DNA from 2 places in the Nonomuraea sp. B19D2 genome. Region 1 is predicted to be linked to the other one. Evidence: riboswitches for the same ligand, from Rfam matches in the RefSeq annotation. Region 1 holds a riboswitch; the other holds the start of a gene.
What was found. A riboswitch is a leader RNA that binds a small molecule or an ion and turns the genes downstream of it on or off. The one in region 1 is predicted to bind glycine.
Positions count from the first base shown of each region.

Region 2: another riboswitch for glycine. It lies ahead of gcvP (aminomethyl-transferring glycine dehydrogenase); the one in region 1 lies ahead of gcvT (glycine cleavage system aminomethyltransferase GcvT).

Region 1 covers NZ_JBEFAK010000010.1:24,057-38,526, reverse strand. Annotated here, with positions in the region: gene ABN273_RS19930 (L-serine ammonia-lyase) at 1-516, opposite strand, end outside; gene gcvH (glycine cleavage system protein GcvH) at 574-963, opposite strand; gene gcvT (glycine cleavage system aminomethyltransferase GcvT) at 960-2,045, opposite strand; glycine riboswitch at 2,080-2,177, opposite strand; glycine riboswitch at 2,178-2,275, opposite strand; gene ABN273_RS19915 (gamma-glutamyl-gamma-aminobutyrate hydrolase family protein) at 2,388-3,080, opposite strand; gene ABN273_RS19910 (3-oxoacyl-ACP reductase) at 3,096-3,860, opposite strand; gene ABN273_RS19905 (aldehyde dehydrogenase family protein) at 3,866-5,209, opposite strand; gene ABN273_RS19900 (glutamine synthetase family protein) at 5,219-6,589, opposite strand; gene ABN273_RS19895 (FadR/GntR family transcriptional regulator) at 6,714-7,409, shown strand; gene ABN273_RS19890 (hypothetical protein) at 7,453-8,208, shown strand; gene ABN273_RS19885 (hypothetical protein) at 8,212-8,535, shown strand; gene ABN273_RS19880 (hypothetical protein) at 8,535-9,059, shown strand; gene ABN273_RS19875 (SGNH/GDSL hydrolase family protein) at 9,026-9,829, opposite strand; gene ABN273_RS19870 (PadR family transcriptional regulator) at 9,826-10,401, opposite strand; gene ABN273_RS19865 (nickel/cobalt transporter) at 10,462-12,006, opposite strand; gene ABN273_RS19860 (tetratricopeptide repeat protein) at 12,003-13,205, opposite strand; gene ABN273_RS19855 (DUF4331 domain-containing protein) at 13,367-14,470, opposite strand, start outside.
Region 2 covers NZ_JBEFAK010000031.1:48,774-63,243, reverse strand. Annotated here, with positions in the region: gene ABN273_RS40395 (sensor histidine kinase) at 34-1,626, shown strand; gene ABN273_RS40390 (response regulator) at 1,623-2,303, shown strand; gene ABN273_RS40385 (hypothetical protein) at 2,423-2,833, shown strand; gene ABN273_RS40380 (phosphoribosylanthranilate isomerase) at 2,838-3,440, shown strand; gene ABN273_RS40375 (GNAT family N-acetyltransferase) at 3,430-4,248, shown strand; gene ABN273_RS40370 (hypothetical protein) at 4,285-4,482, opposite strand; gene clsA (cardiolipin synthase ClsA) at 4,736-5,317, shown strand; gene ABN273_RS40360 (sugar phosphate nucleotidyltransferase) at 5,322-7,826, shown strand; gene ABN273_RS40355 (double zinc ribbon and FHA domain-containing protein) at 8,131-8,643, shown strand; gene ftsR (transcriptional regulator FtsR) at 8,711-9,364, shown strand; gene ABN273_RS40345 (bifunctional nuclease family protein) at 9,498-9,968, shown strand; gene ABN273_RS40340 (MerR family transcriptional regulator) at 10,116-10,736, shown strand; glycine riboswitch at 10,860-10,959, shown strand; glycine riboswitch at 10,960-11,072, shown strand; gene gcvP (aminomethyl-transferring glycine dehydrogenase) at 11,128-13,968, shown strand; gene ABN273_RS40330 (tetratricopeptide repeat protein) at 14,107-14,470, shown strand, end outside.

The DNA of each region.
Region 1 (14,470 bases):
GGGCAGGACGGTGTCGTCCGGCTTGATGCGGTCGGCGCCGGTGGCCTTCTCGTCCACGACGAAGCCGCCGCCGACCGAGAAGTAGACCTTCTCCCGCAGTTGCTCGCCGTCGGCCGTGTACGCGGTGAAGCGCATGCCGTTCGGGTGCTCAGGGAGGGAGAGCTTGCGTTCGAAGATCAGGTCCTGGCCGACCACGAAGGGGATCTCGTGCGTCCCGTACAGCTGGACCGTGCCGGACTCGCGCATCCGGGCCAGCCGGGCGTCGATGGAGTCGACGTCCACCAGCTCGGGCTTCTCGCCGGAGAGGCCGAGCAGGACCGCCTTGTCGCTGCCGTGGCCCTTGCCGGTCAGGCCGAGCGAGCCGTACAGGATGGCCTCGACCCGCGCGACCTGCGAGAGCAGGCCGTCGTCGTGCAGGCCGCGGGCGAACTTGTGCGCGGCCGCCATCGGGCCTCCCGTGTGGGAGCTCGACGGGCCGATGCCGATCTTGAAGAGGTCGAAGACGCTGATCGCCATTGATGGGCGCCTCTCATGCAGGGCCGGGGCCCCAGCGAGGGGCCCCGGGAAAACGGATCAGGATTCGCCCGAGGTGAGCGCCGTGTACTCCTCGGCGGAGAGCACTTCTTCTGGCTCGCCTTCGACGCGCACCCGGAACATCCAGCCCTCGCCGTACGGGTCGCTGTTGACCAGGCTCGGGTCGTCCACGACGACCTGGTTCACCTCGACGATCTCACCGCCGACGGGGGTGTAGATCTCGTTCACCGACTTGGTGGACTCCACCTCGCCCACGGAGTCGCCCGCCTCGACGTTCGAGCCGACCTCGGGGAGCTGCACGTAGACGACGTCACCAAGGGATTCGGCGGCGAAGGCCGTGATGCCGACGGTCACAGTGATGCCGTCGTCGAGGCCCGCCACCCACTCGTGCTCCTTGGTGTAGCTCAGGTCGTCAGGGATGTTGCTCACTTGTTCCTCCTGTAGAAGGGCAGCTCTACCAGGTCCATAGGTTCTTGGCTGCCCCGGATGTCCACGGCCAGGCCTGATTCGACGCCGGTGTCCACGTAGGCCATCGCGATGGGCCTGCCCAGGGTCTGGGAGGGCGCACCGCTGGTGACCTCGCCGACGACGGCGCCGTCCCTGGTGACCGGGTAGCCGTGGCGCGGCACCCGGCGTCCCCGCGCGACCAGGCCGACGAGACGGCGTCGCGGCGTGTCGTCCTTGACCGCCTCGAGCGCCGACCTGCCGACGAAGTCGCCCGGCTTGTCGAATTTCACCACTCTGCCCAGCCCCGCGTCGAACGGGGTCAGTTCGGCGCTGAGTTCGTTGCCGTACAACGGCATGCCGGCCTCGAGCCGGAGCGTGTCGCGGCTGGACAGGCCGGCGGGCTTGAGCCCGTACGGCTCGCCCGCCGCCATGAGCGCGTGCCAGAGCGGCACCGCGTCCTGGTTGGCGACGAACAGCTCGAACCCGTCCTCGCCGGTGTAGCCGGTGCGGGCGATGAGCGCCTGCCGCCCGTCCACCAGCCCGGGCAGGCCCGCGTAGTACTTGAGCCCGTCGAGGTCGGCGTCGGTGAGCGTGGCGAGGATCTCCTGGGACCGAGGCCCCTGTACGGCGATCAGCGCGTACTGGTCCGAGCGATCCTCGACCACCACGTCGTACGCCTTCGTACGCTCTATCAGCTCATTACCGACTTTTTCGTAGTTCGAGGCGTTTGCTACGACCATGAACTCTCCGTCCCCCAGCCGGTAGACGATGAGGTCGTCGAGCACTCCGCCGCGCTCGTTGACGATCATGGTGTACCTGGCCCGCCCGGGCGTCAGTGCCGACAGGTGGCCGACCAGCGCGTAGTCGAGGGCCTCGCCCGCCTGCGGCCCGGTCAGGAAGATCTCGCCCATGTGCGAGAGGTCGAACAGCCCGGCCGCCTGCCGAACGGCGTTGTGCTCCGCGGACTCGCTCCCGTACCGGAGCGGCATGAGCCACCCCGCGAAGTCGGTGAGCGTGGCGCCGAGGCTCTGGTGAACGTCTCGTAGCGGTGTTGGTCGGGACATTTGTCGCACCTCTGGACAGGATTGGATGCCAGCATCCTCCCCCTCTGTCATCGATGCCTGAGAGCTTCGCCCGAGTTTTGCCGGACTTTCACCTTCGGCGAGGCCCCCAAAGGCCTGCTTTCCAGAGGTCACCTCAGCCGCGCGGTCCTTTGCCTTGAGAGGTTTGCGGGGAGGGCTTGCTCCTTCAGGGACCCTGACCGGCTGTCAGGGTGCTCTCCCGCGCGGTTTTGCCGGTGATGTCCGTCAGCCTAGTGCTGTGATGGGGGTGTTGTCGCGTTCAGGCCGCTGATGGACTCCTCAAGTGAATGGCGGCTTTCCGCCCGGTCGCCATGGGTCCTGCGGTCAGCAGGCGGCGATGAGGGCCTCGAAGAGCGCGCAGTCCTCGGCGGCCTCCGGGTGCCACTGCACGGCCACGGCGAAGGGCGCCGAGTCCAGCTCGACCGCCTCGATCGTGCCGTCGCCGGCGGTGGCGCCGACCGTGAGCCCGGGCGCGAGGCGGTCGATGGCCTGGTGGTGGTAGTGGGGGACCGTCACGGGGTCGGCGCCCAGCGCCTTGGCCACGCGGGTGCCGGGCATGGCGGTGACGGGCATGGGACCGAAGCGGCCGGGGGCGGGGGAGTGGCCCGCGTGCCCGACCACGTCGGGGAGGTGCTGGTGGAGGCTGCCCCCGAGGGCGACGTTGAGCACCTGGAGCCCGCGGCAGATGCCCAGGTACGGCAGGCCCGCGTCGAGGGCCGCACTGATCACGGCAAACTCCGACTCATCACGAAATTTCCGGATATAGCCGGTGTGCTCCCCGGGCGACTCACCGTACCTCGCCGGGTCGATGTCCCCGCCACCGGCCAGGATGAGTCCGTCCAGGCGCTCCAGGACCCGCGCGGGCTCGCCGGCGGGCGGCAGCACGACCGGCTGCCCGCCGGCGCGTACGACCTGCTCCACGTACATGTACGGCAGGAGCGCCACGGTCATGTCCGCCCAGACCGTGAAGTTCGCCGGCTCGACGTACGACGTGATGCCGATGACGGGACGCTGCACGATGATCCCCCAGAGCTAGAGCGGCGTGACGTAGGCGCCGGAGATGCCGCCGTCCACCAGGAACTCACTACCCGTGATGAACGACGCGTCGTCACTGGCCAGGAACGCCACCGCCGCCGCGATCTCCGACGCCTCGGCGAAGCGCCCCAGGGGAACGTGCACCAGCCGCCGCTGTGCCCGCTCCGGGTCCTTGGCGAACAGCTCCTGCAGCAGCGGCGTGTTCACCGGTCCTGGGCACAGCGCGTTCACCCTGATGCCCTCCCTGGCGAACTGCACGCCCAGCTCGCGCGTCATCGCGAGCACCCCGCCCTTGGACGCCGTGTACGAGATCTGCGAGGTCGCCGAGCCCATGACGGCCACGAAGGACGCGGTGTTGATGATCGAACCCTTGCCCTGGCGCCGCATGTACGGGATGACGTGCTTGCAGCAGAGGTAGACGCTGGTCAGGTTGACCTCCTGGACCCGGCGCCAGGCGTCGATGCCGGTCTCCAGGATGGAGTCGTCATCGGGGGGCGAGATGCCCGCGTTGTTGAAGGCGATGTCCACGCTGCCGTAGGTGTCGTGGGCCGTACTGAACATCCGGACGACGTCGTCCTCGCTGGTCACGTCGGCCTTGACGAAGAGGCCGCCGACCTCGTTCGCCGCCTTGACGCCCGCCTCCTCGTCGACGTCCACGCAGACGACCCTGGCGCCCTCCGCGGCGAACCTGCGCGCGGTGGCCAGCCCGATGCCGCTGCCCGCGCCCGTGATGACGGCGACCCGATCCTGCAAACGCTGCACTTGATTCACTCCCAGGAAATGAAGACGTTCTTGGTCTCGGTGAACGCCGCCAGGGCGTCGGGGCCGAGTTCCCTGCCGAGTCCGGACTGCTTGAAGCCGCCGAACGGGGTCCAGTAGCGGACCGACGAATGCGAGTTGACCGACAGGTTGCCCGCCTCCACCGCCCGGGCCACGCGCAGCGCCCGCCCGACGTCGCGGGTCCAGATGGAGCCGCTCAGGCCGTAGGGGGTGTCGTTCGCGATCCGTACGGCCTCGGCCTCGTCCTGGAAGCGCACCACGGACACGACCGGCCCGAAGATCTCCTCGGTGAACGCCCGGTCCGTCACGTCGGGCGTCAGCACGGTCGGCGGGAACCAGTAGCCCTTGCCGTCGGGGCAGGATCCCTGCAGGTAGGGGGTGCCCTGGACGAAGCCGCGCACGCGGTCGAGGTGCTCGGCGCTGATCAGCGGGCCCATCTCGGTGCTCTCGTCGAGCGGGTCGCCGACCTTGACGCCCTGTACGGCCGTCGCGAGGCGCTCCATGAACTCGTCGTACACCTCGGCCTGGACGAGCAGCCGGGACCGGGCACAGCAGTCCTGGCCGGAGTTGTCGAAAACGGCATAGGGCGCGGTTTTCGCCGCCTTCTCGAGATCGGCGTCTGCGAAGACGATATTTGCGGATTTGCCGCCCAGCTCCAGCGTGACCCGCTTGACGTGCCGCGCCGCCTTGGCGGCTATCTCCTTGCCCACCTCGGTGGAGCCGGTGAACACGATCTTCGCCACGCCGGGATGCTCCACCAGGCGGGCCCCCGCGACCTCCCCTGCCCCAGGCAGAACCTGGAGCACCCCCTCGGGGAGGCCCGCGGCGAGGGCCAGCTCTGCCAGCCTCAGCGCGGTCAGCGGGGTCCACTCGGCCGGCTTGACGATCATCGTGTTGCCGGCCGCGAGCGCTGGGGCCATGCCCCACGCCATGATCATCATAGGGAAGTTCCACGGCACGATGACCCCGACGACGCCCAGCGGCTCCTGGAACGTGATGTCCACGCCGCCGGCCACGGGGATCTGCCTGCCGTGGTCGCGCTCCGGGGCGCCGGCGTAGAAGTGCAGCACGTCACGCACGTTGCCGGCCGCCCAGCGGGCGTTGCCGATCGGGTGCCCGGCGTTGGCCAGCTCCAGCCGCGCCAGCTCCTCGCCGTGCTCGTCGACCAGGTCCGCGAACCTGCGCAGCAGCCGCGCCCGGTCGCCGGGCGACACCTCGCGCCAGCTCCCGTACGCCTTCCTGGCACGCTCCACAGCCCGGTCGACCTCGGCGGCGTCGGCCAGCTCGACGTCGGCGACGACATCCTCCGTCGCCGGATTAACGATCTTCATGCGCCCCATTCACATCCGCTCGAAACCACGGAACAGCTCCCAATCCGTCACCGCCGCGTCGAACGCGGCCAGCTCCACCCGCGCGTTGTTCGCGTAGTGCTCGACCACGTCCTCGCCGAACGTCTCGCGCGCCAGCTTCGACCCCTCGAACAGCGCCAGCGCGTCACGCAGCGTGTGGGGGACGGTCTCGGCGCCGGCGTCGTAGGCGTTGCCCTCGTACGCGCTCTCCAGCGGCAGCTCGTTGTCGATGCCGTGCAGCCCGGCCGCGATCAGCGCGGACACCGCGAGGTACGGGTTGACATCGCCCCCCGGCACCCGGTTCTCCACGCGCAGCGACAGTCCGTGGCCGACGAGCCGGAGCGAGCAGGTGCGGTTGTCCACGCCCCACTTGACGGCCGTGGGCGCGAAGCTGCCGGGAACGTAGCGCTTGTAGGAGTTGATGTTGGGGGCGTACAGGAGGGTGAGCTCGCGCAGGCAGGCGAGCTGCCCGGCGATGAAGCGGGCGCCGAGCGGGGAGAGCCCGTGCGGCCCATCGCCCGCCATCACCGGATCCCCTTCGCTGCTGCGCAGCGAGATGTGGATGTGGCAGGAATTGCCCTCGCGCTGGTTGGGCTTGGCCATGAAGGTGATCGACTTGCCCTCCTGGGCGGCGATCTCCTTGGCGCCGTTCTTGTAGATGACGTGGTGGTCGCAGGTCCTGAGCGCCTCGTCGTAGCGGAAGGCGATCTCGTGCTGGCCCAGGTTGCATTCGCCCTTGGCGGACTCGACGTACAGGCCGGCGCCTTCCATGCTCCGCCTGATCCGCCTGAGCAGCGGCTCGATGCGGGCGGTGCCGAGCAGAGAGTAGTCCACGTTGTAGAGATTGGCCGGCGACATGTCCCGGTAGCCGCGTTTCCACGCGTCCTCGTAGCTGTCCTCGTAAACGCAGAACTCCAGCTCGGTGCCCACGTACGCGGCCAGCCCGCGCTCGGCGAGGCGGGCGAGCTGCCTGCGCAGGATCTGCCGGGGCGAGGCGGTCACGTCGCCGCCGCTCTCCCAGGCCAGATCCGCCATCAGCATCGCGGTCCCCTCGTGCCACGGCACCCTGCGCAACGTCGCGAGGTCCGGCTTCATCACGAAGTCGCCGTAGCCCCGCTCCCAGGACGACATCGAGTATCCGGAGACGGTGTTCATGTCCACGTCCACGGCCAGCAGGTAGTTGCACCCCTCCGAGCCGTGGTGCAGCACCTCTTCGAGAAAATAGCGGGCGGACAGTCTCTTGCCCTGCAGCCTGCCCTGCATGTCGGCGATCGCGAGGAGGACGGTGTCGATGCGCCCGGCCGCCACCTCGTCGCGCAGCTCGCTGACGGAAAGGAACCCGGTGCTCGACCCCTCGTTCACGCTGTCCCGCTCCGATCTGGGCTGAGGCGCTCTCCCGCTGATTGGGCTAGTGTTAGACCATTGAGGTGTATAGCGGGATCTCTTGTCAAGACCTGAGGACACGTTGGACGAGTCGGCGCGTTTGATGACGGTGTTACGGCCGGTGCGGGCCGGCAACGCCTTCGAGGAGACCGTGGAACGGCTGCTCCAGGCGATCAAGCTGGGCGTGGTCCCGCCCGGCGACAAGCTGCCGCCGGAGCGCGAGCTGGCCGTCCAGCTCGGCATCAGCAGGGTCACCTTGCGCGAGGCCATCCGCGCGCTGTCGGACGCCGGCTATCTCGACGTGCGCCGGGGGCGCTACGGCGGGGCGTTCGTCACGTACAAGCCGGACCCGGGCGATCTGCAGCAGGTCGTGGCCGAGATGGGCACGGACGACGTGTCGGACGCGCTCACGTTCCGCCTGGCGGTGGAGTGCGGGGCGGCGCAGGTGCTGGCCGCGTCCGGCCTCACGCCGGAGAAGGAGGACGTGCTCCGCCGCCGGTTGTCGGATCTGAACGAGGCCCCGATCGAGGACTACCGCCGCCTCGACACGGCCTTCCACCTGTCCATCGCCGAGCTGACCGGCTCGACCCTGCTCGCCACGGCGTGCGCCGACGCCCGCTCGCGGGTCAGCGACCTGCTGAACGCCATCCCGATGCTCCAGGTCAACCTGGACCACGCCGCCGTGCAGCACCAGGCCATCGTGGACGCCATCCTCTCCGGCGACCCCGACGCGGCCCGCCGGGCGGTGAGCGAGCACCTGGAGGGCACGGCAGCTCTTTTGCGGGCATTCCTGTCCTGAGGCATGGAAGGGGCGGACGGCTCGTACCATCTCTTTTAGAGTCATGGGCAACTGGTTTCAGCAGAGCATTGTCACCACAGGACGGCTGCCGCTGTTCTGTTACTTCGTCACGCTCATCGTGGCGTTCATCGCCACCCGCATCAACGTCCGCCTGATCAGGAAGAAGGTCGGCTGGTTCCGCAACGTGAACGTGGGCGAGATGCACATCCACCACGTCGTGTTCGGCGTCGTACTGATGCTGGTGGGCGGCGTCTCCGGGCTCATCGTCTCCTCCGCCTCGCAGGCCGGCTACGCCGCCGCGGCCTGCATCTTCGGCATCGGGTCCGCGCTCGTGCTGGACGAGTTCGCGCTGATCCTGCACCTGCACGACGTGTACTGGGAGGAGGAGGGGCGCACCTCGGTGGACGCGGTCTTCATCGCCGTCGCCGTCACCGGCCTGCTCCTCATCGGCCTGCGCCCGCTGACCTGGGACTACGGCACGCCGGTCAACCCTGCCGCGCTGATCGTGGCCAACCTCGTGCTGGCCGTCATCACCCTGCTCAAGGGCAAGATCTGGACGGGGATGGCGGGCCTGTTCGTCCCGCCCATGCTGCTGGTGGGCGCGGTACGGCTGGCGCGCCCCGGCTCGCCGTGGGCCCACTGGTTCTTCGCCAAGCGGTCACCGCGCAAGATGGCCAAGGCCATACGCCGCGAGGAGCGCTGGCGGCGGCCGGTGATCAAGGTCAAGATCGCCTTCCAGGAGTTCCTCTCCGGGCGTCACGATCTGCCTTCCACTCGGCGCGGCCGTCGGCATACTTGAGTCATGGCGCTTCCTTCGATCTATGAGGGGCTCGAGGAGAAGGTCCCCGACTCGCTGGCCGACCTGCACGGGCCGGCCGGCGGTGTGGTCGCTCTGCCGCCGCACCTGGCGTGGTCGGGGCTGACGGAGTTCGACCTGTCCAAGCCCGGGATCCGGATGGAGATGTACCGCACCGTGATCACCACCGGTCGGCGGGTCGATTACGAGACGTATCTGAACGCAGACCTCCTCGTCGATGACTGGCCAGTGCTGAGGAGAGGGCTTGGACCCGGCTACCGTCACGTCTGGGAGAAGAAGCTCTCGCTGCCGCGGGAGAGTGGCGCCTGATGCACTTTCCGCCCTTCCAGGAGCGGTTGCTTCATGCCGTGTCGCCCGTCTGCGAGCGCTACGGTCTGGTGCTCGCGGGCGGTTATGCGATCAAGGCTCACGGCTTCACCGACCGGCCGAGCAAGGACCTTGACTTCGCAACCGCCATGGAGCTGCCGCTGCCCGACGTGGCCAACGTGCTCGGGCTGGATGACGCGGTCGGGTTGAAGATGCGCGCCGTGCACGAGCGAAGCCTCGCCCGCGACATCATCGACGTCGCCGCCGTGGCCCATCTGTACTCCTATCGGGCGCTCGAGCAACTCGCCGCCATGCACCATGAATTCTTCTCGGTGTATGACCTGCTCGCGCGGCTGGAGTTCGTCGACCTCATGGACGACGAGGCATTCGAGGCCTATGGCGTGGGCGAGGAGCGGATCAAGGAAATCCGTCGGTTCGCGCAGGGATGGGTGGACGACATCAAGTGGCGCCGGGCGGACGACGGCGATGTCGACTACGACGCCGACGACCTGCCCGACATCGACTGATCGCCGTCGATCAGCGGCGTGAGCAGCGGGCGTTTGGCGGTGCGGCCGTCGCCGGAGGAACGGCCGCGGAGGCGGCGGCCGATCCAGGGGCCGGCGAAGGCGGCGAGCCAGCGCACCTCCCCCGACGCGGCACGCAAGGCGCCCGGGGCGGGCAGGGGCGGCAGGGGCGTCGTCCACGCGTCGTCGCTGCCGGGCAGGCCGAGAGCGTGCGCGACGCCGGCGGCGAAGCGGGCGTGGCCGGTCGGGCTCGCGTGCAGCCGGTCGACGCTCCACATGCGGGCGTCCACGGTGAAGTCGAGCGGGAACGTGTCCACCAGCGTGACCCCGGGACGGGTGGCGGCCTCGCGGATGCGGGCGTTGAAGTCGAGCAGCCTGGGCCGGAGCGGGCGGGCCAGCGGAGCGAGCCGGAAGATGTCGGGGAAGGTCATGGTGACCACGTGCGCGCCCGCGGCGGTCAGCTGGGCGATCATGTCCGCCACGATGTCGGCGACCTTGGCGGCGTCGAAGCCGGGCCGGATGATGTCGTTCATGCCTGCCATGACCGTGACCAAGTCGGGACGCAGGGCCAGGGCGGCGGGCAGTTGCTCGGCCCGGATCTGGGCCGCCTGGCGGCCGCGGACCGCGAGGTTGGCGTAGCACAGGTCGGGGTTGGCGTGGGCCAGGTGCTCGGCGAGCCGGTCGGCCCAGCCGCGGTGGCCGATGATGTCGTCGCCGTCCCCGAGGCCCTCGGTCTGGCTGTCGCCGATCGCGACGAAACGGGCATACGTCATGAGTTCGTCCTCTGTGTGTGGGCTGCTCGCTCGGTCAGGGTTCGGGCGGTCTCCAGGCACCAGTCGCGCATCTCGCGCTCCAGGCGGCAGCCCGCCAGGCAGGAGAGGTACGGGCCCACGTGCTCGCCCTGGCGCAGGAACGTCTCCTCGTCCTGGTCGCCGCGCATGCGTAGGAGGGTCTGCTCGAAGAAGGCGAGCTTGACGGCGGCCTCCTCGGCCCGCTCCCGGAGTTGCTCGATCACGGGCCCCGGGTCGACGTGGTCCACGGCATGCACTTTGACGGCGAGGTCGTCGCGGATGAGCAGGGGCTTGGGCGGGGTCGCGGCGAACAGCGCCAGCTCGGCGGCCCCGGCCTCGGTGACCGTGAACACCCGCTTGTTGGGACGGCCCTTCTGGACGACCTCCCGGCCCGCGATCAACCCGTGGGCCTCCAGCTTGGTCAGCTCTGCGTAGAGCTGCTGAGGGGCGGCGTACCAGAAGTTGGAGACGCCGACGTCGAAGATCTTGGTGAGCTGGTAGCCGCTGTACTCGCCGCCGAGCAGGGCCGCCAGCATGGCATGCCTCAGAGCCATGGATAGTCATGTCCATGAGTAGTCATGGACATGACTATAACCGGAGCGGGCTTACCGGGGCTAGAGGGTGGCCACCGAGCGGAGGGCCAGGCCCGCGCCGAGCAGTACCACCATCGCGGCCGTGCCCACCGGGGCGAGGCCCGAGAGCCTGGCGGCCAGGCGGCGGCCCGCCGCGGCGCGTCGCTCCAGGCGGTCCACGAGCTTGACCAGGAGCAGGCCGGTGACGGTGAGGGTGGCGGCCATGCCGACGCCGTAGGCGGTCACCAGCGCCACCCCGAACCAGGTGCGGCCGAGCGCGATGGCCCCGAGGAGGACGACGAGGGCCGAGGGGCTGGGGACGAGGCCGCCCGCGACGCCGAGGCCCACCAGGGGTGCCCGCTTTGTCGCGCGCTCTCCCTCCTCGTTCTCGCTCCCGCTCCCGTGCCCGTGCCCGTGCCCGTGCCCGTGCCCGTGCCCGTGCCCGTGGCCGTGGCCGTGCCCGTGCCCGTGCCCGTGCCCGTGCCCGTGCCCGTGCCCGTGCCCGTGCCCGTGCCCGTGCCCGTGCCCGTGGCCGTGCCCGTGCCCGTGGCTGGGGCGGCGGGCGTTCAGGAGGAGGCGGAGGCCGATGGCGGCGATCAGGGTGCCGCTGGCCACGCCCAGCCAGGCCAGCACCGACTCGCCCGCCAGCGCAGTGAACACGCTCAGCAGCAGCCCCACCACCAGCACCCCGACCGTGTGCGTGGCCGTCACCGTCGCGCCCACCACGAGCGCGTCGCGCGGGCGACCGCGCCGCCCGGCCAGGTACGCGGCCATGACGGTCTTGCCGTGCCCGGGGATCAGCGCGTGCCCGGCCCCCAGGACCACGGCCAGCCCGACCGCCAGCAGCCCGAGCGGGACCGTCAGCGAGTCGGAGCCGATCAGGCCCGTGAACATCCGGTCCAAGGCGGCCAGGGCGTCACCTATCGGGCCGCCGATCCCGCCCGGCACCGTGCCGCCGCCGGGAGCGCCGGAGGCGGGCAGGCTCGGGCCGGTGGCGACGGTCAGCGTGGCGGTGCGCTGGTCGAGCGGGTTCGCCAGCAGGTCGTTGGGGTACGCGTACAGCTCCCTGCTGACGCTCACGGAAGGCACCGAGGAGCGGACCAGCCGCACCCCGTCGCCCACGGCGGTGATCTCGCGCCAGCCGATCCTGTCCTGCTCGAACCCGTCCGTGAACTCCATGGCCCCCGCGGCGCGGACTTCGGCCACGAGCCGGCAGGACAGGCGGCTGGTCTGGAGGCCCCCTTGGCCGGGGGCGTACGCGAAGGAGGAGCCGGCCACCCGCCACGGCACCGCCCCGCCCGCCACCTCGAGCCGCTGGGCGGAGGCCAGAGCGGCACAGCGGCGAGCCGCATACGAGCCGTCCACCTGGGGTCTGGCCTGCAGCGTCGGCAACTCGGCCAGGTCCACGACGGCGAGGTTGCGCACCTCGGAGGGAGAGATGCGCAGGCCGTTGTAGTGGTTGACGGTGAAGTTGCCCAGCGGGTGGAGCGTCACGGGAGCGGCGGCCTGGGCGGCCCCGGTGCCGAACAGGGTGCCGAGCAGGAGGCTCGCGCAGAGGGACAGCAGGCCGAGCCGGAGCAGTCTCATGAGAACCTCGCCAATGCGGGAAGCGTCGGGTCGAAGCCGGCGTCCACCGTGACGGACCGGCCGAGCGCCTGCTCGATCTTGGCGCGGTGATATGTCAGCAGCGGGTTCCGCCAGCCGGTGGCGGTGGCCTTCTTCGCGTACGGCAGCGCCTCGGCCGGTTTGCCCGCCTTGAACAGGGCCCAGGCAAGGGCGTCGGCGGCGACGAGGTTCGGGTTGCGCGCGTACTCGGCCCTGGCGTGCTTGACGGCCAGCGCCGGGTCCCCGTGGTCGGCCTCGAACTCGGCCCAGGTCAGGTCGTCGCGCACGCCCGCCGCCTGGAACAGCTTGCGCTGCGCCTTGAGCAGCGTCCAGTCAGGGGTCTGGCCCGCCTTGAGCCGGGTCTCGCCCTGCTCGATCAGGTACTGGGGGAGAGGCAGGCGTTCGACGACCGTGTCGTACAGGGCCAGCGCCTCCGCCAGGCGGCCGGCCAGCGCGGCGGTCCTGGCCTGGCCCGCGAGGGCCGACGGGTAGGCGGGGTAGACCTGCAGGGCCTTGGCGTACCGGTCGGCCGCCGTGGTGAGATCGCCGGAGTGGAGCGCCAGCTCGCCCTGGTAGTAGCGGGCGTAGGCGACGTCGGCGGGCGACCAGGCGTCGCTCTCCGCCAGCTCCAGGTATTTGCGGGCCCCCGCCAGGTCGCCGCGGAGCTCGGCCGCGTACGAGGCGCGGGCGAACGCCGCCACTCCGGGACGCAGGCCCATCATCTCCTCCACCGCTCGTTGCGCCCCGCGCAGGTCCCCGAGCTGCGTCTTCGCGTCGGCCAGCACGCCGTAGGCCGCGGCGCCGTACGGGTTGGCGCGGATGGCGCACTCGGCCAGCCGCACCGCGTCGGCGAACTCGTGGCGGCCCGCGGCGAGCGCCGCCTGGCCGGTGAGCACCGCGTCGTCGCCCGCCCTCAGCTTGGCGGCCGTGGCGATCGCGCCTTCGGCCTTGGTGTAGTACGACGGGTCGCCGGTGATCCTGGCCTGGTCGACGTACTGGGAGGCGAGCTCGGCCCAGCCGCGGTAGTCGCCCGGCAGGCGCTTGAGCCGCTCCTGCAGCGTCTCGGTGAACGGCTCGGCCTGCGCCACCGGCTGCTCCGATGGCGCCGCCGAGAACGAGAAGATCGTGAAGGCCATGGCCCCGAGGAGGGCCAGTCCGGCGAATACGGCGAGGGAACGCATGTCCAAGGCTCCAGTGCTGAGGGACCTCGAGGGGTGACAGCCGGCCGGCCGTGACGGGGACCCGGCCGGCCGGCCTCATATCGGCGGCAGACGGTGGGAGAGGGGTCTGCCGCCGGAGGGCGGACCGGCCTGCTTGGAGAGGGAGCAGGCCGGTCAGGGAGTTAGCGCTGGTTCACCGCGACGTTGCTGGGCAGCGGGATGTACGGGAACGACTGGAGGAAGGGCTTGTCGTTCTTGTCCACCTTGTCCGTCAGCCCGGGCACGAGCTTGCCGGTCAGCGCGGCGCCGGCCACGGCCTGCAGCTCGATGTCCACGACGTCGTCGGCGAGTCGGCGGCCGTTCGGGAACCCCTGCAGGTCACCGGCCAGCACGCCGAGGCGGTTCGGGTCCTTCGCCGGCGGGATCGCCATGTTCAGCCGCAGCATCTCGGCGGGGCGCAGCTTGCCCGCGTCCTTGTTGAGCACCTGCGAGTTCAGGTCGGCCTTGATGGGGCCGTTCTGCTTGGCGATGCCGGTCAGGAAGATCTCGACCAGGTCGGCACGCGGGGTCGCGGGGGCCTTGATGCCGTAGATGGCCTCGAGCAGCCTGGCCACCTCGGGGTCGGTGACCCGCTTGACCAGCGGCGCCACGTCGGCGTCCTGCTCCGGGGACAGGGCGTTGAAGGCGTCCTTGAGCCCGGCGGGCGAGACGACCTCGTTCACCAGCGGGTTGCACAGGCGCGAGACCTGGACGTACCTGCTGCCGTTGAACTTGTCCGTCGTCGAGCAGATGCCGATCACCGGGTTGCGCTTGACGTCGCCCTTGAGTGCCAGCTCCTTGGCGGGCACCTGGATGGCCACGGTGTTGACGTTGTAGCCCTTGGCGGTGTCCTGGCCGACCTCGGCCAGGTTGCCCCCGTAGAGCAGGTCGAACACGCGCAGGTCCAGGAAGAACGCCTCGTCCGACTGGCCGGCGAACACCTTGCCGCCGCCGGGCAGACTCTTGATGGACTGGGCGCGCAGGGTGCCGTAGTCGGGCATGGAGGCCGGGCCGACGTTGCTCGGCGCGGCGATGGCGTCGCTGACCAGGGTCCTGCTGCCGGCGGGAGTGATCTTCTTGAGCGTGTAGCGCTGGCGGAAGAGCAGGTTCGGGTCGTCGAGCGAGGTGACGGGGCCGTTGTTGTACAGGAACGTGGTGGTGCCGCGCTTGTCCTCGTTGCGGAACGTCCACTCGTAGGTGATGTCGGGCCTGGCGTCGCCGTCGTTGTCGATCTTTATGTTGTAACG
Region 2 (14,470 bases), on a different contig from region 1:
AGCCCGTCAGGCTGGCCCGATACCGTGTGGGGCATGCGTTGGCGTGGTTGGCCGCTGGATGTGCTGCTCGCGGCCTCGGGCGTGGGCCTGGATCTGTTGACGACGGCACACGCGGGCGACACCGAGTTCCTGCCCGCCGAGATGAACATCCCGATGGCGCTGCTGGCGGGCGTGCCCATGGGGTTCGTCCGGCGCCGGCCGGTGCCGGTCGTGCTCTACCTGGCCGGGTTCCTGGTCGTGACCGACCAGCTCGGGTCGTTCACCTCCAACACGGTGCAGATCCTCGTCTGCGTCGCGCTCGGGGTGGCGGGATACCGCTCCGAGTGGCGGGCCGTCACGGTCGCGGTGGCCGCCACGATCGCGGCGACCGCGGCCAACATGGCCGATCCCGGCATCGCGCTCACGATGAACAGCTGGGTGTACTCGGTCTTCCTGCCGGTCTTCCCCGCCCTGCTCGGGGCGTACCTGCGCAGCTCCGCGGGGCGGCTGGAGGAGCGGGACGTCACGCCCGACGCGCTGCTGGCGGCCGGCGGGGTGGCGATCACCGTGCTCAGCACCTGGACCAGCTGGCACACGGGCTCCCAGCCCGTCTGGATGGTCGGGCTGCTCGCCGTGGTCGGGGGCCTGTCGCTGGGCATCGCCAGGCGGCTGCCCGGGCTGGTGTTCCTCGCGCAGGGCGTCCTGCTCGTCACCACCGACACCTACCTGAACGACGCCGTCACCACCTGCGTGATTCTCACGCTGATCGCGCTCGGCGTGTTCACGATGCGGGTGAGCTCCTGGGCGTGGACGGCGGTCGCGTACTTCGCGGGCTGCATGCTGACCGCGATCGCCGTCGTCGGCCCGGTCACCGAGATCACCGGGTTCCGCGTCGGAACTCTCATGACGCTGGTGGCCACGCCCGTCGCGATCGGCCGCTACCTCGGCATGCGCCAGGCAGCGGCGGCCGCCGAGCGGCTGCGCGCCGAGGAGTCCGCCCGGGCGGCCGTCGCCCAGGTGCGCGCCGACCAGCTTGCCGAGCGCGAGCGCATCGCCCGCGACGTGCACGACATCGTGGCCCACCACGTGGGGGCGATGGTGCTGCGGGCCGGCGCCGCCCGCTACACCGCCCCAGAAGGCCCCGTCGCCGAAGCACTCACCGACATTCGCGAGACCGGCCACCAGGTGCTGCAGGACCTGCGCGACCTGCTCGACCTGCTGCGCGACCCCGAACGCCAGCCCGACCTGCTCGCCAACCCCTCCGACGTGGTCCGCGAGTCCGCCGAGCGCATGGCCGCCGCCGGGCTCGTCGTGGACCTCGACCTCGACCCCGCCACCGACCGGGCTCCGCTCATCGCCCGGGCCTCCGCCGCCCGCATCGTCCAGGAAGGACTCACCAACGTGCTCAAACACGCCGGCCCCGGCACCCGGGTCCGCGTCGCCGTCACCCCCTCGGAGGAGGGGCTGTCGGTGGAGATCCGCAACGGCCGCCCGGCCAGCGCCGCCGAACGCCTGCCCTCGTCCGGGCGCGGCCTGGCCGGCATGCGCGAACGCGTCCGCGCCCTCGGCGGCACCCTCACCGCCGGTCCGGACGGCGAGGGCGGCTGGCTGCTGGCCGCGAACCTCCCGTCGAGGAGCGCCGCGTGATCCGCGTGCTGGTGGCCGACGACCAGGCGCTCGTACGCGCGGGCGTGCGGATGTTGCTGCAGGCCGCGGGCGACATGGAGGTCGTCGGCGAGGCCGAGGACGGCGCCGAGGCGGTGCGCCTGGCCGAGCGCCACCTGCCCGACGTGATCCTCATGGACCTGCGCATGCCCAGGGTGGACGGGCTGGAGGCGATCAAGCGGGTGCTCGCCGCCCGGCCGGGCACCCGGATCGTCGTGCTGACGACGTTCGCCGAGGACGCCGACGTCTACGCCGCACTGCGGGCCGGCGCGGTCGGTTTCCTGGTCAAGGACGACGAACCTGAACGTATGGTGGACGCCGTGCGCCGGGCGGCCACGGGCGAGCAGCTCCTGGCGCCGTCGGTGCTGCGGCGGGTCGTGGAGCGCTTCCTGTCCGCCGAGGAGCAGGCCGCCGCGCCCCCGCCCGCCGGGCTGACCGAGCGCGAGCTCGAGGTGCTCGCCCTGGTCGGCACCGGGCTGTCCAACGCGGAGATCGCGGAGGAGCTGCACGTGGGGGTGACGACGGTCAAGACCCACGTCGCGGCGGCCATGGACAAGCTGGGGCTGCGCAACCGCATCCAGGCCGCGGTCGTGGCCCACCGTACGGGCCTGGTCGACGCCTCCTTCCGCCCGGTACGCCAGCCGCGCCCGCCCTCCTGAGCGGGGTCCGCCGGGTGGCGGACGGGCGATCACCCGGCAGGCTGACGACCGTCGGCGGCCCGCGGCCCGAACATTGGTCCGTCAACTCCCTGCCTTTCAGGAAAGGACCTCTGATCACCATGCCGGAAACCATGCTTCAGCACCCCAGGACGGCCGCCCGGCTCTCGCCGGGCCTGCTTCACAGCCTGCGCATCGTCGTCACCGCCCAGGCCGCCGCGCTGCTCGTGGCCGCCTCGTTCGCCGGCCAGGCCGTGGAGTCCGCCGCCATGGCCGAGACGCACGTCATGGCGGGCATGGTCGTCCACCTCGTGGCCCTCGTCCAGATCGTCCTGGCCGTGCTCGTCTGGCGTCCCGGGCGCGGGGCGGGCTGGCCCGCGCTGGCCAGCGTCGCGCTGTTCGTCGTGGGGCTCGCCCAGCACTTCACCTGGCTGTGGCTGGGGGCGCACCTGCCCAACGGGGTGCTCCTGTTCGGGCTGATCGTGGCCGTGCTCAGCTGGGCATGGTCACCGGCGGCCGCCCGCCGCCGCTAAGGTCATGGGTGTGGTGTATGTGAAGATCTGCGGGTTGAGCGAGCCCGAGCACGTGGCCACCGCCGTCGAGGCGGGCGCGGACGCGATCGGGTTCGTCATGACCCGGAGCCCCCGCAGGATCACGCCCGAGCGGGCGGCGGAGCTGGCCGCGGCGGTGCCCGGCCACGTCCTGACCGTCGGGGTGTTCCGCGGGGAGGACCCGGACACGGTGCGGGCGGCGGCGCTGGCGTCCGGGGTGCGGGCCATCCAGCTGCACGGCAGGCACCCGCACGGCGACTTCACCGCGCTCAAGGACCTCGGCCTCCGGCTGATCAGGGCCGTCGACGCGGAGGCCGACCTGCGGTGCGGGGCCTTCGACGAGGACCTGCTCCTCGTGGACGCGCCGCACGCCGGCTCCGGGCAGCCGTGGGACTGGGCCGCGGTCCGCGGCCGGCCCACCGGCCAGTGGCTGCTGGCGGGGGGCCTCACGCCCGCGAACGTGACGGAGGCGATCGCGGCCGCCGACCCGTGGGGGGTCGACGTGTCCAGCGGTGTCGAGATCTCGCCCGGGGTGAAGGACTCGGCCCTCATCCGGGAGTTCCTGCGGGAGGTCCGCGGTGTCGGCTGACCTCACGCTGGACCGGGCGGCCTCGGCGGCAGGTGACCTGGCCCGCGCGGTGGGCTTCCAGCACGCCTTCGCCCGCCGCAAGGCGCCCCGGGTCGTGGCGGTGCCCGGCGGGTTCGCGGTGCTGGACGATCGTTTTCCCGGCTCGTACGACGACAACAAGCTGATCGTCGGCCCCGGCCCCGAGCCGTCCGATGGTGCGCCGGAGGCGGCCGACAGGCTGCTGCGGGCGGCGGACGAGGTGCTCGCCGAGCGGGAGCACCGGCTGGTGTGCGTGGACGACGACCGGCTCGGGACCGCGCTCGCGCCCGCGTTCGCCGCCGCGGGCTACGAGCAGGAGAACAACCTGATCATGGCCTTCCGCGGCTCGCTCCCGCCCGGACCGCTCAGCCCGCCCGCGGCCGAGCGGCTCTCCCTGGCGGAGCTGCTGCCCGTGGTGCGGCGCGACTGGCGCGCGACGCTGCCCCAGGCGCCGGAGGAGGTGCTCGACCGGCTTACCCGGCGGGTGGAGGTCCGGCTGCGCGGCGCCGACGAGGTGAGCTTCTGGGGGGTGCGCGCTCCTGACGGCGAGATCGCCGCCAGGGCCGACCTGTACGTGCACGGAGGCGTCGCCCAGATCGAGAGTGTCTTCACCGGCGAGAGGCGCCGGGGCAAGGGGCACGCGCGTGCCCTGATGTCGGCGCTGCTCGCGCAGGCGGCGGAGGCCGAGCTGGTCTTCCTGGTGGCAGACGCGGCCGACTGGCCCAAGGACTTCTACGCCAAGCTCGGCTTCGTGGAGCTGGGCCGCACCCACGCCTTCCTCCGCGCCTGACCACGACGCCCCTCGGCCCGGCGACGATCCGAGCCGCTATCGTGATCTGTCGCTGAGCTGCTCGGCGGCTGAGGCCACCCACGGGTCGGCCGACGGTATGCCCCAGGCGAAGGCCAAATGGTCGCACACCAGCACGGCGTCCCACCCGGCGGCCTCGGCCGCACAGGCGAGGGTGACCAGGCGTGCCGGGTCCGCGAGGTCGCCGAGGATCGCGACGTCGATGCCGTAACGCATGCCTCCCACTCAAGCACCCGGCACCGACAGTTCCCGGGGTGCCGCCGCGCCTACGCCTCGGGCCCCGCGGAGGCGCCGTCCGTGAGCCGGGCGTCGAGCGCTGAGCAGCGGGTGTGCGGCCTCGCCCCGGAGCTGTAGGGTGTGGCGTCCCGCTACGGCCCCATAAGCGCTGGATGGCGGCGTCGGTCGGTGGCGTGGTAAGCGCTCAAGGTGGGGCCGCTGTGTTGGAGTTCCACGCAGTAGGGTCTGCTGCGTGAGCGAAACTTCCGCCGAGGACCGAATCTGGACGGTTCCCAACCTCCTGAGCTTCCTGCGACTCCTGGGCGTCCCCGTGTTCCTCTGGCTGGTTCTCGGACCCAAGGCGGACGGGTGGGCCATCGGGATCCTCGCGGTGGCCGGGTTCACCGACTGGCTCGACGGGAAGATCGCACGGGCGTTCAACCAGACCAGCAGGCTGGGCCGGATCATCGACCCGGCGGCCGACAAGCTCTACGTCTTCGCCACCATCGTCGGCCTGCTGCTACGTGACGTCATCCCGTGGTGGCTGGTCGCGGTCATCGTGGGCCGTGAACTCTTCGTCGGAAGTTTCATCCCAGTACTTCGCAAACATGGCTACAAGGCACTTCAGGTGCATTTCCTGGGCAAGGCCGCCATGTTCAACCTCATGTACGCTTTCCCTCTCCTCTTCCTTGCCTCCCATACGGGGTGGTATGCCGATATAGCCCGAATTGTCGGGTGGGCGTTCGCGCTATGGGGAACGGGCCTGTACTGGTGGGCAGGCGTGTTGTACGTGGTGCAGGTGCTCCAACTCGTAACCGCGGCCAAAAAGGAGTGATCGGGTGAAGGCGGTCGTCATGGCAGGGGGAGAGGGCACGCGGCTGCGTCCCATGACCGCCAACCAGCCCAAGCCGCTGCTGCCCGTGGCCAACCGCCCGATCATGGAGCACGTGCTGCGCCTGCTCAAGCGGCACGGCGTCACCGAGACGGTGGTCACGCTCCAGTTCCTGGCCGCCCTCGTGCGCAACTACTTCGGCGACGGCGACGAGCTGGGCATGAGCCTCGAGTACGCCACCGAGGACGTGCCCCTCGGTACCGCGGGCAGCGTCAAGAACGCCGCCGACCGCCTCCGCGACGCCCGATTCCTGGTCATCTCCGGCGATGCCCTGACAGATATCGATTTATCGGACATGATCCGATTTCACCGTGAAAATTCGGCCCTTGTGACAATCGGCCTGAAGCGCGTGCCGAACCCCCTCGAGTTCGGGATCATCATCGTGGACGACGAGGGACGCGTTCAGCGCTTCCTCGAGAAGCCCACCTGGGGCCAGGTCTTCTCCGACACCGTGAACACCGGCATCTACGTCATGGAGCCCGAAGTCCTCGACGCGGTGGCCCCGGGCGAGCCCGTCGACTGGTCCTCCGACGTCTTCCCCGCCCTCCTCGATCGCGGCGCCGCGATCTACGGCTATGTGGCCGACGGCTACTGGGAGGACATAGGCACCCACGACAGCTATCTCAAGGCCCAGGCCGACGCCCTGTCGGGCAAGGTCAACGTGGACATCGGCGGCTTCGAGCTCTCACCGGGCGTCTGGGTCGCCGACTCGGCCTCCGTGGATCCCGACGCCGTGCTCAAGGGCCCGCTGCTCATCGGCGACTACGCCAAGGTCGAGGCCGGCGCCGAGTTGCGCGAGTACACCGTGCTCGGCAACAACGCCGTGGTCCGCGAGGGCGCCTTCCTGCACCGCGCGGTCGTCCACGACAACGTCTACCTCGGCCCCGCCGCCCACCTGCGCGGCTGCGTCATCGGCAAGAGCACCGACATCATGGCGGGCGCCCGCATCGAGGAGAACGCCGTCATCGGCGACGAATGCGTCATCGAGCCCGAGGCGTACGTCTCCAGCGGCGTCAGGGTCTACCCGTTCAAGACCATCGAGGCCGGCGCGGTCGTCAACACGAGCGTCATCTGGGAGTCGCGCGGCCAGCGCAACCTGTTCGGCCCCAGAGGGGTCAGCGGCCTGGTCAACGTCGAGATCACCGCCGAGCTCTGCGTCCGCCTGGCCAGCGCGTACGCCACCACCCTCAAGAAGGGCGAGTACGTCGTCACCTCCCGCGACTGCTCCCTGGCCGCCAGGGCGCTCAAGAGGGCCGTCATCGGCGCGCTCACCGCGGGCGCGATCAACGTCCTGGACCTCGAGGCCGCCCCGCTGCCCGTCGCCCGCTTCCACACGGCGCGCGAGTCGGTCGCGGGCGGCATCGCGCTGCGCACCACGCCGGGCGACCCGCAGAGCGTGGACATCGTGATCATGGATGGCCGCGGCGCCGACCTGCCGCCGGCCGCGCAGCGCAAGCTGGAGCGGGTCGTCTCCCGCCAGGAGTTCCGCCGCGCCTTCCCCGGCGAGATCGCCTCACTCGCCTACCCGGCCAGGGCCGTCGAGGACTACACCCACGAGCTGCTGCGCCACGTCGACGTGGGCGACGTCAGGGACATGAAGGTCGTCGTGGACTGCGCGGGCGGCACGTCCTCGCTGGTGCTGCCCACGCTGCTCGGCCGGGTCGGCGTCGAGGTGCTCACCGTCAACGCCCGCCTGGACGACGTCTCGCCCACCGAGACGCTGGCCGAGCGCCGCCGCGACCTGCAACGCCTGTCGGAGCTGGTCAGCTCGTCGCGGGCGGCGTTCGGCGTCCGGTTCGACCCGGTGGGGGAGCGCATCGCCCTGGTGGACGAGATGGGCCACCTCATCAACGAGGAACGCGCCCTGCTCGTCGTGCTCGACCTCGTCGCGGCCGAGCGCAGGGGCGGCCAGGTGGCGCTGCCGGTCACCACGACCAGGGTGGCCGAGCAGGTCTGCCGCTTCCACGGCGTGCAGGTGCAGTGGACCTCCACCGCGCTCGACGCCCTCACCTCGGCCGCCGCCGACGCCGACATGATCTTCGCCGCGGACGGGCGCGGCGGCTTCGTCGTGCCGGAGTTCAGCCCGGCCATCGACGGGCTGGCCGCGTTCATGCGCATGCTCGGCCTGGTGGCCCGCACCCGCCTGTCGCTCAGCCAGATCGACGCCAGGATCCCCGAGGTGAAGATGCTCAAGCGGACCGTGCCCACGCCGTGGGCGGCCAAGGGCGCCGTCATGCGCTCGGTCATCGAGGCGGCCGAGGCGGAGCACGAGGGCCGGCGCATCGACACCACCGACGGCGTGCGCGTGGCCCACGACGACGGGAGCTGGGTGCTGGTGCTGCCCGCCGCCGCCGAGCCCGTCACCGACCTGTGGGCCGAGGCGAACGACATGGACAGCGCCCAGGCCTTGCTCGAACGGTGGGCCCGCATCGTCGAGCAGGCCGCCGGTTGACCAGCAGTCGCAGACGGTGACGGAGGCCACTCGGATGACAGTTGCGTTACAGGGAACCCGGAACGCCACTTACAGGGTGCGCGGACAGTGCCGCAAGATCGTAATGTAGAAACGCGCGGCGGCATGGACCACGGGGCGGGGGCGACGGTAACTTTGTCTGCGTCCAAACCACAGTCCAGTGCCCCGCCTTGACCTTTGCCGCTGATCAGCGTATGTTGCGGCATTCGCAAACTTGAAAAAGCGAAGCGAGGCGCGCCCATGAGCACCGTCGCCGCGTCTTCGCGGTAGGAGGCCGAGCCGATCGATGCCGAGCGTCTACTGCACGCAGTGCGGGCACGCCAACCCCGAGGATGCCCGTTTCTGTTCCCGTTGTGGGTCACCGCTGACCAGACACGAGGTCTCCGGGGACACCACATCTACGATCTCCATCGCGGGAATCGAGGCGTACGAGGCTGAGACAGGCGACATGCTCCTGGCCGAGCGGGCGCTCGTCGAGCAGTTGCCGCCCGGCACGGCGTTGCTGACGGTGACCAGGGGCCCCAACCAGGGGAGCCGCTTCCGGCTGGACAAGGATCTCACCACGACCGGGCGCCATCCGGAGAGCGACATCTTCCTCGACGACATCACGGTCTCCCGCCGCCACGTCGAGTTCTACCGGCACCGCGGCGGCCAGTTCTCCGTGCGCGACGTGGGCAGCCTCAACGGCACCTACGTCAACAGGGAGCGCATCGAGGAGGTCCCCCTGCACTCCGGAGACGAGGTGCAGATCGGCAAGTTCCGCCTCGTCTTCCTGATGCGGACCAGCACCGGCGCATGAGCGAACGAAGCGGGCGACCGACAAGCACAGCCTCATGCGAGCGCATGGGGCCGCCGAGGGAGGCCGCATGAGCGCACAGGCGGCCCGCTCGCACATGAGCATCGGGGAGGTGCTCGCGCTGCTGCGCGGCGAGTTCCCCGATGTGACGATCTCCAAGATCCGGTTCTTGGAGGGTGAAGGGCTGATCGAGCCCGAGCGCAGCCCGTCCGGCTACCGCAAGTTCACCCACCTGCACGTGGAGCAGCTGCGCTTCATCCTGACCGAGCAGCGCGACCACTATCTGCCGCTGCGGGTGATCAAGGACAGGATGGCGGAGAGCTTCGGCCGCCCGCGCGCCGTGCAGGACAAGCAGGAGGTCCGGCTCAGCCGGGCCGAGCTGCTCGAGGCGGCGGGGATCGACGAGGAGACGCTCACCGAGCTGGAGGACTACGGGCTGCTCGCCCCGGTGGCCAGGCGCTACGACGAGGAGGCGCTCAACGTGGCCCGGAGCGTCGGCGCCCTGGCCCGCTTCGGTCTGCGCGCCCGCCACCTGCGCGCGGTCAAGGCGGCGGCCGAGCGCGAGTGCGGCCTGGTCGAGCAGACCGTCGCACCCATACTCAAACGGCGGGCTCCCGGCGCCATCGGGGAGGCCGATGAGGTCGCGAGGGAGCTTTCCGCACTGTTGCTCGATTTGCACGCATCCCTTGTGCGGTCGGGGATCCGGTCCGTCCTGGGGCGCTGAGACCCTGTCGAGCTGGGAGGCGGAGGCGCGGTCCATGCCCGCCGGGTGTTACGTTGAATTGCAGTAGCCAGTCAGCAGAAGCGACGAGCCAGATAACTGTGCCGGGTGACCGGTCAGGAATACGGAGCAGCCCGTGTTGCAGATGGAGGTCGTGGGCGTTCGAGTAGAAATGCCCACAAATCAGCCGATCGTCTTGCTCAAGGAGGCACACGGGGAGCGGTTCCTTCCTATATGGATTGGCATGACCGAGGCGACCGCCATCGCCCTGGCCCAAGCGGAGGAGCCCCCGCCGCGGCCGCTCACCCACGACCTCTTCCGAGACGTGCTGAGTGCTCTGGGCGTAGGCCTGCGAGCGGTCAACATCGTTGCCCTGCGCGACGGCATCTTCTTCGCCGACCTGGTGTTCTCCAACGGCGTGGAGGTGAGCGCGCGCCCGTCCGACTCGATCGCGCTCGCCCTGCGCACGGGAGCGCGCATCTTCGCCAGCGAGGAGGTCGTCCAGGAGGCCGGGGTGATCATCCCGGACGACCAGGAGGACGAGGTGGAGAAGTTCAGGGAGTTCCTTGACACGATCACTCCCGAAGACTTCGGCAGGGCGGGGTAGGTATTTCGGTGCATTTACGCTTCACGACGCGCCGAGCCGGATCGTTGACTGAGCATGGTCGCGGTCCTACGGTGCAAGTGAAACCCGTGGCCGCCCTTTACGAACCCCCAGATCAGGCCACGGGATGAGAGAAAGCCGGAGGTCCGCGTGGCGGTCAGCAGCGGCGAGGGAAAGACGGCCGGCCAGGAAGATCCGGTACGGCGCGAGAGCGCGCGGCAGCGTGCCGGGGAGCAGGGCCTGCTCTTCGACGAGCAGCCGGCGACGCTGCCGGCCGACATTGGATACCGCGGGCCGACGGCCTGCGCGGCGGCCGGCATCACCTACAGGCAGCTCGACTACTGGGCGCGCACGGGCCTCGTGGAGCCCACGATAAGAGCCGCGCAGGGCTCGGGCTCCCAGCGGCTCTACAGCTTCCGCGACATCCTGGTGCTCAAGGTCGTCAAGCGGCTCCTCGACACCGGGGTGTCGCTGCAGCAGATCCGCACGGCCGTGCAGCATCTGCGTGACCGCGGGGTGGCCGACCTCGCGCAGATCACGCTCATGAGCGACGGCGTCAGCGTCTACGAGTGCACCTCGGCCGACGAGGTGATCGACCTGCTCCAGGGCGGTCAGGGCGTGTTCGGCATCGCGCTCGGCCGGGTCTGGCGGGAGGTCGAGGGATCCCTCGCGGAGCTGCCGGGGGAAAGAGCGGCGGTCGAGGACACCGTCCCGGCCGACCACCCCGCTGACGAACTCGCCCGGCGCCGCCGCGCGCGACGCATAGGCTGAGCGCGAACCCCGCCGCCTGCGTGGGCCCCGAACGGGGCCCCTACGCGCGGGCCGACTAAACGTGCCCTGTCGTGGAAATTCGTCCGTAACGGATAGGGTTGTAATCTAGGACAGCAAGGCTGACGACCCCGTGCGGGAGAGTCTCTGGAGCCTGAGGGCTCCGGGGCGCCGAAGGAGCAACCCTCCCCGGAATCTCTCAGGCACCCCGTACCGCTCGGGCGAGGCAACTCTGGAAAGCAGGCGCACCCGCCAGGCGCGTCTCACCGACGGTGCAAGCCCCGTTCGCGGGGTGAAGCTCTCAGGTCGCGGTCCCGCCGCGCTGACAGAGGGGGAGATCCGGCACTCGCCCGCGCCCTGGCGCCGGTCTCCAAAGCCTCGGGAGGCACTTTCCATGACCGACCTGTCAGCTCCGCCGTTCTCGTCCAGACACATCGGCCCGTCGGAGTCCGAGCAGCAGCGCATGCTCGAGGCCGTGGGCTTCGAGTCCGTGGCGGACCTGGTGGCCGTGGCCGTTCCCGAGGCCATCAGGGCCAAGGACCGGCTCAAGCTGCCCGCCGCCATCGGCGAGGCCGAGGCCATCGCCGAGCTGCGCGCCCTGGCCGGGCGCAACCGCGTGCTCACCTCGATGATCGGCCTGGGCTACTATGACACGGTCACGCCCGCCGTCATCCGCCGCAGCCTGCTGGAGAACCCGGGCTGGTACACCGCCTACACCCCGTACCAGCCGGAGATCTCGCAGGGCCGCCTCGAGGCGCTGCTGAACTTCCAGACCGTCGTCTCCGACCTGACGGGCCTGCCCGTCGCGGGCGCCTCCCTCCTCGACGAGGGCACGGCCGCCGCCGAGGCGATGACGCTGGCCCGCCGCGCCGGCAAGTCCAAGAGCAACGTCTTCGTGGTGGACGCCGACGCGCTGCCGCAGACCAAGTCCGTGCTCGCCACCAGGGCCGAGCCCCTCGGCATCGAGCTGGTGGAGCACACCCTCGACGGCGAGCTGCCCGAGTGCTTCGGCGTGCTGGTGCAGTACCCGGGCGCGTCGGGCCGGCTGCGTGACTTCCGCGCAGTGGCCGCCGCCGCGCACGAGGCGGGCGCGCTCGTCGTGGCCGCCGCCGACCTGCTGGCCCTGACGATCGTGGCCGCGCCCGGCGAGCTGGGCGCCGACATCGCGATCGGGTCGTCGCAGCGGTTCGGGGTGCCGTTCGGGTTCGGCGGGCCGCACGCCGCGTACATGTCCGTACGCGAGGGCCTGCAGCGCCAGCTTCCCGGCCGCCTGGTGGGCGTGTCGGTGGACGCCGACGGCGACCCCGCGTACCGGCTCGCCCTGCAGACCCGTGAGCAGCACATCCGCCGCGAGAAGGCCACCAGCAACATCTGCACCGCGCAGGTCCTGCTCGCCGTCATCGCCGGCATGTACGCCGTCTACCACGGCCCCGAGGGGCTGCGCGGGATCGCCCGGCGGGTGCACCGGTACGCCGTGGCCCTGGCCGGCGGGCTGCGCGAGGCGGGGCTGGAGGTCGTGCACCGCGAGTTCTTCGACACCGTGCTCGTGCGCGTGCCAGGCCGGGCCGCCGCCGTGGTCGCCGCCGCCGCCGAGCAGGGCGTCAACCTCTGGCAGGCCGGCGACGACCACGTGTCCATCGCCTGCGACGAGAAGACCGGGGCCGCCGAGCTGACCAAGGTGTGGGCCGCGTTCGGGATCGAGCGCACCGATGCGGACAGCGCCGATGTGGACGGGGACGCCGACGCGCTGCCCGCCTCGCTGGTGCGCGAGTCGGCGTACCTGACCCACCCGGTCTTCCACAGCCACCGCTCCGAGACCGCGATGCTGCGCTACCTGCGCAAGCTGCAGGACAAGGACATCGCGCTCGACCGCTCGATGATCCCGCTCGGCTCCTGCACGATGAAGCTGAACGCGACCACCGAGATGGAGCCGGTCACCTGGCCCGAGTTCGCCGCGATCCACCCGTACGCGCCCGACGACCAGGCTGACGGCTACCGGGAGCTGATCGGCACGCTGGAGGGCTGGCTGGCCGAGGTGACCGGCTACGACGCCGTCTCCATCCAGCCGAACGCCGGCTCGCAGGGCGAGTTCGCCGGGCTGCTGGCCATCCGCGCCTACCACCGAGCCAATGGCCACGACGGGCGCGACGTCTGCCTCATCCCGTCCTCCGCCCACGGCACCAACGCGGCCAGCGCGATCATGGCGGGCATGCGGGTCGTGGTCGTGGCCTGCGACTCCGACGGCAACGTCGACCTGGCCGATCTCGACGCCAAGATCGAGAAGCACCGCGACCAGCTGGCCGCGATCATGGTGACGTACCCCTCGACGCACGGCGTGTACGAGGAGACGATCACTGAGGTCTGCGCCAAGGTGCACGACGCCGGCGGCCAGGTCTACGTGGACGGCGCCAACCTGAACGCGCTCGTCGGGCTGGCCAAGCCGGGCGAGTTCGGGGCGGACGTGTCCCACCTCAACCTGCACAAGACGTTCTGCATCCCGCACGGGGGCGGCGGTCCCGGCGTCGGGCCCGTCGCGGTACGCGGCCACCTGGCGCCCTACCTGCCCGGCCACCCGCTGCGCGACGGCTCGCCGGTGGGCCCCGTCTCGGCGGCGCCGTACGGGTCGGCGGGGATCCTGCCGATCTCCTGGGCGTACATCAGGATGATGGGCTCTGAGGGGCTCACGGCGGCCACCGAGCAGGCCATCCTGTCGGCGAACTACCTGGCCAGGCGGCTCGCCCCGCACTACCCCGTGCTCTACACGGGGCGCGGCGGGCTGGTGGCCCACGAGTGCATCGTCGACCTGCGGCAGATCACCAAGGAGACCGGGGTCACCGTGGACGACGTGGCCAAGCGGCTCATCGACTACGGCTTCCACGCGCCCACCATGTCCTTCCCTGTCGCCGGGACGCTGATGATCGAGCCGACCGAGAGCGAGGACCTCGGCGAGCTGGACCGGTTCGTGGACGCCATGATCGCCATCCGGGGTGAGATCTCCAAGGTGGCGTCCGGGGAGTACGACAGGACGGACAACCCGCTGCGCAACGCGCCGCACACGGCCGAGTCGGTCACCGCGGACGAGTGGCCGCACCCCTACTCGCGGACCGAGGCCGCCTATCCGGTGCCGTCGCTGCGGGACGGGAAGTACTGGGTGCCGGTGCGGCGGATCGACCAGGCGTACGGGGACCGGAACCTGGTGTGCTCGTGCCCGCCGCTGGAGGCGTACGAGGACTAGGAGCCAGGCGGCGGGGGTCCTCGTCGCTTCGCGTACGAGGACCAGGAGGCCCGCCGGGCAGTCCTTCCGCGTCAACTGAGCAGACATGATCGTCAGAAGTCGTTAGGCTCGGTGCGACCGTCGCCAGAAGGAGCTCTCTTGACGTCCTCAGAGCTGGAGACCCCGCCCCTCGACACCGCCCGCCGCCTGGCCGAGAGCGGCGATCTCGACGGCGCCGCCGCCATACTCGCCGAGCTGGTCGCCGATCCCGACGAGCCCGACAGGGCGCAGGCGGCCGTCGGGCTCGCCGTGGTGCTGGAGGAGCGCGGCGACGTGGCGGCCGCCAGGGCCGCCGCCAGGACCGCGCTGGCCACCGGACACCCCGAATACGCCGCGCAGGCCGCCTGCCACCTGGCTCAGGGGTTCGAACGGGAGGGCCGGGACGACCAGGCCAGGGCCGCCTGGCAGGCCGTCCTGGGGGTCGGTACGCCCGCGTATGTGCCGCTGGCCCACCTCGCGCTGG